3 regions of the Sporosarcina sp. QA0331 genome follow, and region 3 is predicted to be linked to each of the others. Evidence: riboswitches for the same ligand, from Rfam matches in the RefSeq annotation. Region 3 holds a riboswitch; each other region holds the start of a gene.

Region 1 (3,283 bases), 130 kb from region 3:
GAATACGGCGACAAGTACGTGAACGTCGGCGAAAAAGAGCGTCAGGAGTTTTTCCGGAAGTACGGCCTTGAGTTCGAATTGGCGAAGTTGAAGAAGGACTTGGAAGATTTCCGCGTTCCGTTCGACAACTGGTTTTCGGAAACATCGCTCTATACGGACGGCAAAATCGGCATCGCGCTCGATAAATTGCGTGCAAATGGCCATGTGTTCGAGGAAGAAGGAGCAACATGGTTCCGTTCGACGACGTTCGGGGATGATAAAGACCGTGTCCTCATTAAAAATGACGGCTCGTACACGTATTTGACGCCGGACATCGCGTACCATGAGGATAAATTGCGCCGCGGCTTCGATAAGCTCATCAACATTTGGGGAGCAGACCACCACGGCTACATTCCAAGGATGAAAGCGGCGATCGAGGCGCTTGGCTACGACCGCGACACGCTCGAAGTGGAAGTTGCGCAAATGGTGCAGTTGTATAAAGACGGCGAGAAATTCAAAATGAGCAAGCGTACCGGAAAAGCGGTCACTCTGCGCGAACTCGTTGAAGAAGTCGGCTTGGACGCTGTCCGTTATTTCTTTGCGATGCGCTCCGCCGATTCACAAATGGACTTCGACTTGGATTTGGCGATTTCGCAGTCGAATGAAAACCCGGTTTACTATTCGCAATACGCGCATGCCCGCATTTCATCGATCCTTCGCCAAGCGGAGGAAAAGAATCTTGCCGCTTCAACGGATCATGTTGATTTATTGCAGACAGAAAAAGAATTGTCACTGTTGAAGAAACTCGGCGATTTCCCGCGTGCCGTCAGCGATGCGGCAAGACTCCGCTCGCCGCACCGGATTACGAACTATATCCAGGAGCTCGCTGCGGAATTCCACAGCTTCTACAATGCTGAAAAAGTGCTCGACCCGGATAACCGCGACTTGTCCGAAGCACGTCTCGCATTGATCACAGCAACACGCACGACAATTGCGAATGCGTTGAAACTCATCGGCGTTGCCGCACCGGAAAGAATGTAATTATGTCACGCCCCTCTGCTAGCGGAGGGGCGTTTTTATATTTACTTCAACGAGGGCCCATTTCAATCACGCCAAGGTCCATTCATCCCGCGTGAAGGTCCATTCTTTTGTACAAAGGTCCATTCATCCAACGTGAAGACCCATTCTTTTTCACGAGAACTCATAGCGAAAGCAGTCGGCAAGGTTATGCGCGAGTTTAAACAAGTTATGGTGCAATCTAGCGGAGTAATACTCATCTTGTTACCTTCGTACTACGTGAAGCATGCAGAATAAACCCTCTCTCGACAACTTCCAAAACTGTAGTATAATTAATCCGAACATCAATTACATAACCAAACATGAAGGTGCCCCGCCGTCAACGCCGGGGTTAAAAGGGAAGCCGGTTTGATTCCGGCGCGGTCCCGCCACTGTAAGTGCTCGCAAGCTGCAACATGCCACTGGAAGAGATTCCGGGAAGGCGCGGTACGCGATGAGCATGAGCCAGGAGACCTGCCTTCATGAGTCACCCGTACCCTACGAGGATAGGTTTGGTGGAAATCGGCACGTCCTTTCGTAGCTGTATTTTTACTAAGCACATTCCTCCGTCCACAAAACGGGGGATTTTTATTTGGAACAAACAGGAGGAAATCAGAATGAAAAAGTTTTGGCAACTTTGGCTAACAGCAATCCTTGCAACGTTCTTGCTCACAGCATGCGGCACGGACGATGCAAAGAAAGACGACACACCGGTAAACGGCAGCTCGCAAACAGAGGATCAAACATCTGAGGAAGTAGCCGAATTCCCGGTCACATTAACGGACGCAGTCGGCAATGACATAACACTCGAAGAAGCACCTGAAACGATCGTCTCCATGATTCCGAGCAACACGGAAATTTTATTCGCGCTCGGTTTGAACGATGAAATCGTCGGAGTCAATGACTGGGACAATTACCCTGAAGAAGCACTTGAAAAAGAGAAAATCGGTGGTATGGAATTCAACGTTGAAAAAATCGTCTCAATGACGCCGGATGTCGTCTTCGCGCATGAGTCCATGCTCGGCACAGGCGATGAAGGGCTTCAACAACTCCGCGACGCGGGAATTAACGTATTCGTCGTGAAAAATGCGGCGGATTTCGAACAGACATATGAAACAATCGAAACTATCGGCAAGGCAACCGGTAAAACGGAAGAAGCCGCAACAATCGTTGAGGACATGAAAGCGAAGGTCGAAGAAGTTCTTGCGAAAACAGCAAACGTCGAGAATAAAAAACGCGTATTCATCGAAACATCGGATGCACCGGAAATTTATGCACCGGGCAAAAATACGTTCATGCAGCAAATCCTTGACATGATCGGCGCGGAAAACGTTGTGACGGAAGAAGACTGGGTTATGATCAGCCCGGAAGAAATCGTTAAGCAAAACCCTGACGTCATCATTGTCATGTACAGCTATGTGCCGGATATTGTGGAAAGCGTGAAAAACCGCGATGGCTTCAGCGACATCACTGCTGTGAAGGAAGACCGAGTCGTCCAAGTAGACGAAAACTTGACGAGCCGCACAGGCCCACGTCTCGCACTCGGACTTGAAGAAATAGCGAAGGCTGTCTATCCAGAGGCGTTCAGTGAATAAATCTGCAATTGCCTACATCGTGTCCGCCGCCACATTGATCGTGGCGGTATGGCTCGGTGTTTCGATTGGAACCGTTAAAATTCCGATCAGCACGTTTTGGGATTCGTCGGATACGACAGCGACTAATATTCTATGGAAAATCCGGATGCCACGCGTCATATTAGCCGGCCTCGTCGGTGCGGCGCTCGCAATTTCCGGGGCCGCATTCCAAGGATTGCTGAAAAATCCGCTCGCAGATCCTTACACACTCGGAGTGTCATCCGGCGCCTCGGTGGGTGCTGTCGTGACACTCTTTTTCGGTTTGTCGATTCCAATTTTAGGCACATACACATTACCGGTCTTCAGCATGACGGGAGCCGCCTTGACGATGTTCCTCGTCATCGGCTTCGCAAGGCTTGTCGACCGTTCTATGAAAATGGAGACAATCATCTTAACTGGAATCATTTTCGGTTCATTTTTAGGCTCTGTACTGTCGCTTATGATCGCGCTCACTGGAGAAGAGCTGCGGCAAATTATCGGCTGGCTCCTCGGCAGTGTATCGATGCGAGGTTGGAATTATATCGTCATGGTGCTGCCGTTCGTCGTCATCGGTTCCTTCATTCTTTGGATGAACCGGAGGGAGTTGAACGCCATGCTGTTTGGTGAGGAACGCG
Region 2 (3,283 bases), 100 kb from region 3:
CAGCGGTAAGCCTTCGCGCAAGGCTGGTTCGTCAACCTGGATCATATGGATGCCGGCAGATTCCAATGCGGAAACTTCTTTCCGAAGGGCGAGTGCCAGTTGGTTTGCTACTTCCTCCAACGAAATATCATCCCGAACGAAAGACCAATTCAAGATCGTCACAGGACCTGTCAGCATGCCTTTCACTGGTTTGTCAGTGAGGGATTGGGCATAGACTGATTCCTCGACAGTCATCGGTTGATTGAAAGCGACGTCCCCGTAAATGACAGGTGGTTTCACACAACGGGAGCCGTATGATACAACCCAAGCTTTTTCGGTAAATGTGAAGCCATCCAATTTTTCTCCGAAATACTCAACCATGTCCGTCCGTTCGAATTCACCGTGAACGAATACATCAAGGCCAATCTCTTCTTGAATATCTATCCAAGATTGAATGTTCTCTTTTATAAACGCCTCATACTGCTCATTCGTAATTTCCCCTTTGCGCCATTTGGTTCTTGTCCTTCTAATTTCCGGCGTTTGCGGGAAACTGCCAATCGTAGTCGTCGGCAGAAGTGGAAGCGAAAAGGCTGATTGCTGAGCTTCCTTACGTTTATTAAAAGGAAGGTTCCGCTCACTGTCTTTGCTGGAAATTTTGCTGACAGCCGCTTTGACGTCTTCTCGGTTCCTTTCAGGAAGCACTGATAGACGCTCGCAAGCTGCAACGCTGTCTTCAATCTCGCCAAATGCAGTTTCTTCATCTCCATTCAAGTTAGCGGTAATCGTACGGATTTCAAGCAATTTCTCATCCGCAAAAGATAATGCATTTTTAATGGTAGCTTCCAATGCTTGCTCTGAACGTGTCGTAACGGGGACATGCTGCAGGCTGCACGAAGGCTGGATCCACATTCTTTCAGATAGTACGACAGAAGAAAGAGTATGTACCAATTCGATCTTCTCTCGAAGATTGGCTCTCCAAATATTTCGTCCGTCAATAATGCCAACTCCTAATACTTTGTCGGCAGGAAATCCGAGTGTCTTTAGATTGCTTACGTTCTTCTGCAAACCATGCACAAAATCGAAGCCGATTCCGTCAACAGGCAATTCCACTGTTTCCTTATACCATTCGATTGAATCGAAATACGTTTGAATCATGAACTTCAGCTCAGGTGCGGCGGTCTTCAGCTGCTTATAAATCTCGTGAACCGTCTTCATCTCATCTTGTTGAATGCTTGTGGATAAAATAGGTTCATCGAATTGTACCCATTGGACTCCTGCCGCAGACAGTTCCTTTAAAATTTGTTCGTAAAGGGGGAGAAGATGCAATAAGAAGGCAGGTATATCATTGTCCGAATACCCTTTTGACAGCTTCAAAAAAGTGTAAGGGCCGATCAGCACAGGCTTGCCTTCAATCCCTAACAGTTCTTTAGCTTCCCGATAAGCGTTGAGAGGCTTGTTTTCAGTTAATGAAAGTTTACGATTCTCAAACTCTGGCACGATATAGTGATAATTTGTATTGAACCATTTTGTCATTTCGCTCGCGACGACATCATCATTTCCTCTAGCCATGGAAAAATAAGTGGATAGTGAAACGGCGCCGCCTTGCCAATCGTAACGTTCCGGAATCATACCGAACATAACAGCCGTATCCAACATCCGATCGTAAAATGTGAAGTCGCCGACTGCAATTTTATCGATTCCTGCATCCTGTTGTTTTTGGAGGTGGGCGAGCCGCAATTTTTGCATATCATTCACCAATTGCTCTTCGCCTATATGGCCTGACCAGAAAGCTTCCAAGTTCCGTTTCCATTCACGATTTTCACCGATATAAGGGTATCCTAACGTACTGCAGATTGTTGTCATACTTCCCATCTCCCATCTTTTTTTGAAATAAAAAACACCTCTAACGGAAGGTTAGAAGTGTACGAAAATGCCAGCTTAAACGGCTATTGCATACTGAAAAAGCATGCAACCTGATTTGCGCATGTATTCTAACACCATCCTATCTACCGTAGGTTTGCAGCGTTATTGAAATAGGCTGGTGTCTGGCTTCAGCGAAATGCTGTCACAGTGGCGGGACCGCGTCGGATTTGCACCGGCTTCCCATTTAAGATCTGAAAGATTTCAGACCACCTATTCCTTAGCTATACGATTTTGTATTTGATTAAAGGTAGCATGTGCAAATTTTTCTGTCAACGGCGACTTGAAGAATAAATCAGAGTTTTTCGATTGTAAATATGGTGTACTAAGGAAAACATGCGCTTGCTTACTGAAGCTTCAGCGACAATAAAAACGGCTTTAATACTTAAACGCTTACCACCGATTCTCGTACAGTTACCACCGATGCAGCCGGCATTACCACTGATGCGCTCTAATTTGGCATTTTTCATGGCAAACTCCATGCAAATCCGATAATATTCGAAGTCAGCAAAACTTTATCACCACTCGGACAACGTTTATCACCACCCAAGCCATCTTTATCACCGGTCAATCATTTTTAGGCATAAATCTGAAGTCGAACAATCCCATCTTAAGAATTTCTTCATAATTCCCATCATGAATTGTTAAGATTTAACCATTACAATTGGTATCATAGAGGAAAGTGAGGTGCGGGTGATGGCGAAGTTCACAGTGCTCGTGGCGGATGATGATAAGGAGATCCGCGATGGGATTGAAATTTATTTGAAAAATGAAGGATATAACGTGTTAAAGGCGGCGGATGGGAAAGAGGCGCTTGAATTGATCCAAACGAACGAAGTCCATCTGCTTATCCTCGACATTATGATGCCAAATATGGATGGGATTACGGCGACGTTCAAAATCCGGGAGGCGCAAAACATCCCGATCATCATGCTAAGCGCGAAGGCGGAGGATACGGATAAAATCCATGGATTGTCGGTCGGCGCGGATGATTATGTGACGAAGCCGTTCCATCCGCTTGAGTTGATGGCGCGCGTTAAGTCGCAGCTGCGGCGTTATGTCCAGTTTGGTACATACGATGGCCAGAAAAAGATTGAAATTGATGGGTTGGCGCTCGATGAAGATGCGAAGGAGTTATCGGTTGATGGGAAACCGGTGAAGCTGACGCCAATCGAATACAAGATTACAGAATTGCTTATGAAAAACGCGGGGCGTGTGTTTTCAATAAATGAGATTTACGAGCGTGTGTGGAATGAAGAAGCGTATAATGCGGAAAATATTGTGGCGGTCCATATCCGCAAAATCCGCGAGAAAATCGAAGCAGATCCAAAAAATCCGAGATATGTAAAGGTGGTGTGGGGCATTGGATACAAAATCGAGAAGT
Region 3 (3,283 bases):
TCGCGGAACGACCCTACCCCCTTCGTTTCATCATAATAATCCTCAAGTGAATATCCCATTACCGTGCGCACTTCATGCGGGTCGAATAAATGCCAATCACCGCGCGCCTCTACTTGCTCCATGAAAAGATCCGGCAAGCAGACACCTGTGAAAATATCATGCGCGCGCAGGCGATCATCACCGTTATTCAGCTTGAGATCGAGGAATGTGAATATATCTTTATGCCATACATCAAGGTAAACGGCGATCGCCCCTTGGCGCTGGCCGAGCTGATCGACGCTCACCGCCGTATTGTTCAGTTGTTTAATCCACGGAAGGACACCGCTCGAAGCCCCTTTGAATCCTCGGATGGACGATCCCCTCGAACGGACCTTGCCCATATAAACGCCGATGCCGCCTCCGTATTTTGATAGATTCGCAATATCGGTATTGCTGTCATAAATGCCTTGCAGTGAATCATCGACCGTATCAATGAAACAGCTAGACAACTGTCCATGCGGCTTACCCGCATTCGCAAGCGTCGGCGTCGCCACGGTCATGTACAGATTACTCATCGCCCAATACGCTTCCGCAACTTTTTCAAGGCGATTTTCCTTTTCATTTTGCATAAGCGTCATCGCGATGATGAGCCAACGTTCTTGCGGCAATTCGACAGGCTGTTTATTGAAATCAACTGTGACATACCGGTCTACGAGAGTTTTCAATCCAATATATGTAAATAGTTTATCCCGTTCCGGCTCTATGATTTCACAAAGCTTGTCCAATTCTGCACGTGTATATTTTTCTGTCAGGGTAGGTGTATACAGACCTTTCTTGACGAGCCGTTCTACATTGTCGGCAAAATCCGTATAGACGTTAGCGCCTCGCATGCTTTCCTGGCGTGAATAAACTTCCTGCAAATAAATCCGTGCAGCGACGAATGTCCAATAGGCAGATGCTTCGTCGATATTGCTCAGCACCTCTAAAATCATCGCCTTTGACCAATCGGATTCACTTCCCGCAGGGTGACGCTCATTCCAGCGGTCGCTCGCCGTCAAAAGCGGTTGGAGTTTGTCCACTCCGAATTCAGCTTGCAGCTTGTCCAATATGTACGTCTTGTTTGCTTTCTCAATGATGGTTGTCATCTGTTCCATCTCTCCTTTTCGTTAATGGCTTAAAAATGAAAAAGCGATGAGTCCACTTTATCGGTGGAGTCATCGCTCATGGATCTGAATGTAGGAAACAAATGGGCTTGAACATCGAAAACACAAAAAACCCGCTCGCTCCCACCTCTCAACCCCCGAAGAAAGTGTCGCTTGACGATGGACGGCAGGTCTACTGGCTAACGCTTCCTCCTTCCATCTCCCCTTCCCGCGGCTACATGCTGCAGTGGATTTTGAGACGGTTGTCTGCGTTTACAGTTGCGGGGACAGCTCCGATTTGCGGATTCCCTATTAAACCGATAACGGTACCATTCCATCGTTCGATACTATATGTTGTGTGTTATTTACTCTTAATACCCTAACATGTAGTGTTTAAACAGTAAATAGGTAGAAAGAAGCTCTTCTTTTAATTGACAGTTTTTTCTGTATGACCGAGAATTGGTGAAGAGACAGGGTTGATTAAAGGTGGAGGGGCTTCTTGTGAAAAACATTTTATATGTTGAGGATGATTTAGAAATCGGACAGATCGTCAAAGAGGATTTGGAGCAACGCGGGTATGGAGTTCAATGGCATACTTCGGGCGATCGTGTAGATGAAGGTGTCCAAGAAACGGATATTGTAATTTTGGATGTAATGCTTCCTGGACTAGATGGATTTACAGTTGGACAACGGATTAAGCGCAATTATCCTGAAATACCGATTCTGATGTTGTCCGCCCGCACATCCGTTGAAGACAAACTAGAAGGATTGCAGTTTGCGGATGATTATGTAACGAAGCCTTTTCATCCTGAAGAGCTAGTTGCACGAATTGAAGTACTGCTCAGAAGACATCGGCGGGCAGTTCCCGATACTATCCAAATCGGTCATTTAACGATTCATATGATAGAAAATCGCATTGTTGCAAGCGATGGAAATGAAATTCTGTTAACTGCAAAACAGCATCAGATCTTTATGTATTTATTACGTCATCCAAATCAGATTTTAACGAAAGAGCAGCTGTATGAAGGTGTCTGGGAAGAGCCGTACATTGATGGGGATAAAACGTTAATGGTCCATATCCGTCATTTAAGGGAGAAAATCGAAATCGACCCGAGTGCGCCTGCAATTATCGAAACGATTCGAGGCATCGGTTATCGGGTGAAGCAATGAAAAGGTTAAGAAATTCTTTATTGGCACAGTATCTGTTATTACTCATTACCGCAACGATGATTATCCCGATTGCCATTCCTACAATATCGATCATTTTCTATAACACGCTATATTCCGTCGAGGAATCTCCACGGTATTATAACGGCACTGATTTGGAGTCGATGTGGCACAAAACGGCAAAAGAGCTGTCGGGTGCTTCGGATGATGAAATCCGGGCGAAACTAGTTGAGCTCAAACAGCTTTACACAGATGCTTCGTTATATTGGGTCGATGCATCCGGAAAAACGCGTGATAAATTTCCTGAATCCCTATCAGTTCCGGACAGATGGACAGCATCTTATGCGATCGATTTCGTAAAGAAGAACCGCGGATACACAGTGGATCCGTTCACAGTTATTGCTTTTATTGGCGCTGATGACAATGAAGGCTTCATGGTCATGCAACTTCCACGTCTAGATATGGAAAACCCGAGTGATAAATTGAGAGCAAAGTATGATTATTTATTTCCAATCGCACTTTTACTCGTCTTTGGCTTGTTCATTTTAATATGTACACTCTTTTTCTATCGAATCCGCAAAAGGCTGCTTCATTTACAAGAAGCAATGACTGCCTCTGAAACAAACGGCATCCCTGCACCTGTTGTAGTGAACAGGGAGGATGAAATCGGGCGCCTTGAGCAATCCTTCAATAGAATGGTGAAGGAATTGGAGTTAGGAAGGCTTCGTGAAAAGGAAGAAGAGGAACTGCGGAAAGATCTAATTGCCAATTTATCGCATGATTTGAGGACGCCATTGACGACAATCCGGGCACATGCGTACCGCTTGCAAAAAGAACCGATTAGTGCGCAGGGCTATGAATCCCTTGAATTCATTGATGAAAAAATAAATTATATGGGTGAACTGATCGATAATCTATTGTCGTATACGTTGTTGACAACCGGAAAGTACCCTTATAGCAATGAAAAAACGGATATCGTCCGCCTCATTCGCACC

The links. A riboswitch is a leader RNA that binds a small molecule or an ion and turns the genes downstream of it on or off. The one in region 3 is predicted to bind cobalamin.
Region 1: it holds a riboswitch for cobalamin, as region 3 does, so the genes downstream of both, AC0L13_RS02130 (ABC transporter substrate-binding protein) here and AC0L13_RS01500 (ribonucleoside-diphosphate reductase subunit alpha) in region 3, are expected to answer to the same signal.
Region 2: it holds a riboswitch for cobalamin, as region 3 does, so the genes downstream of both, metE (5-methyltetrahydropteroyltriglutamate--homocysteine S-methyltransferase) here and AC0L13_RS01500 (ribonucleoside-diphosphate reductase subunit alpha) in region 3, are expected to answer to the same signal.

Annotation. Positions count from the first base shown of each region.
Region 1 covers NZ_CM147850.1:409,245-412,527, forward strand. Annotated here, with positions in the region: gene argS (arginine--tRNA ligase) at 1-1,020, shown strand, start outside; cobalamin riboswitch at 1,346-1,531, shown strand; gene AC0L13_RS02130 (ABC transporter substrate-binding protein) at 1,653-2,630, shown strand; gene AC0L13_RS02135 (FecCD family ABC transporter permease) at 2,623-3,283, shown strand, end outside.
Region 2 covers NZ_CM147850.1:176,876-180,158, forward strand. Annotated here, with positions in the region: gene metE (5-methyltetrahydropteroyltriglutamate--homocysteine S-methyltransferase) at 1-1,842, opposite strand, end outside; cobalamin riboswitch at 1,999-2,131, opposite strand; gene AC0L13_RS00955 (hypothetical protein) at 2,172-2,369, opposite strand; gene AC0L13_RS00960 (response regulator transcription factor) at 2,596-3,283, shown strand, end outside; gene AC0L13_RS00965 (hypothetical protein) at 3,263-3,283, shown strand, end outside.
Region 3 covers NZ_CM147850.1:281,227-284,509, reverse strand. Annotated here, with positions in the region: gene AC0L13_RS01500 (ribonucleoside-diphosphate reductase subunit alpha) at 1-1,133, opposite strand, end outside; cobalamin riboswitch at 1,291-1,471, opposite strand; gene AC0L13_RS01495 (response regulator transcription factor) at 1,623-2,291, shown strand; gene AC0L13_RS01490 (sensor histidine kinase) at 2,288-3,283, shown strand, end outside.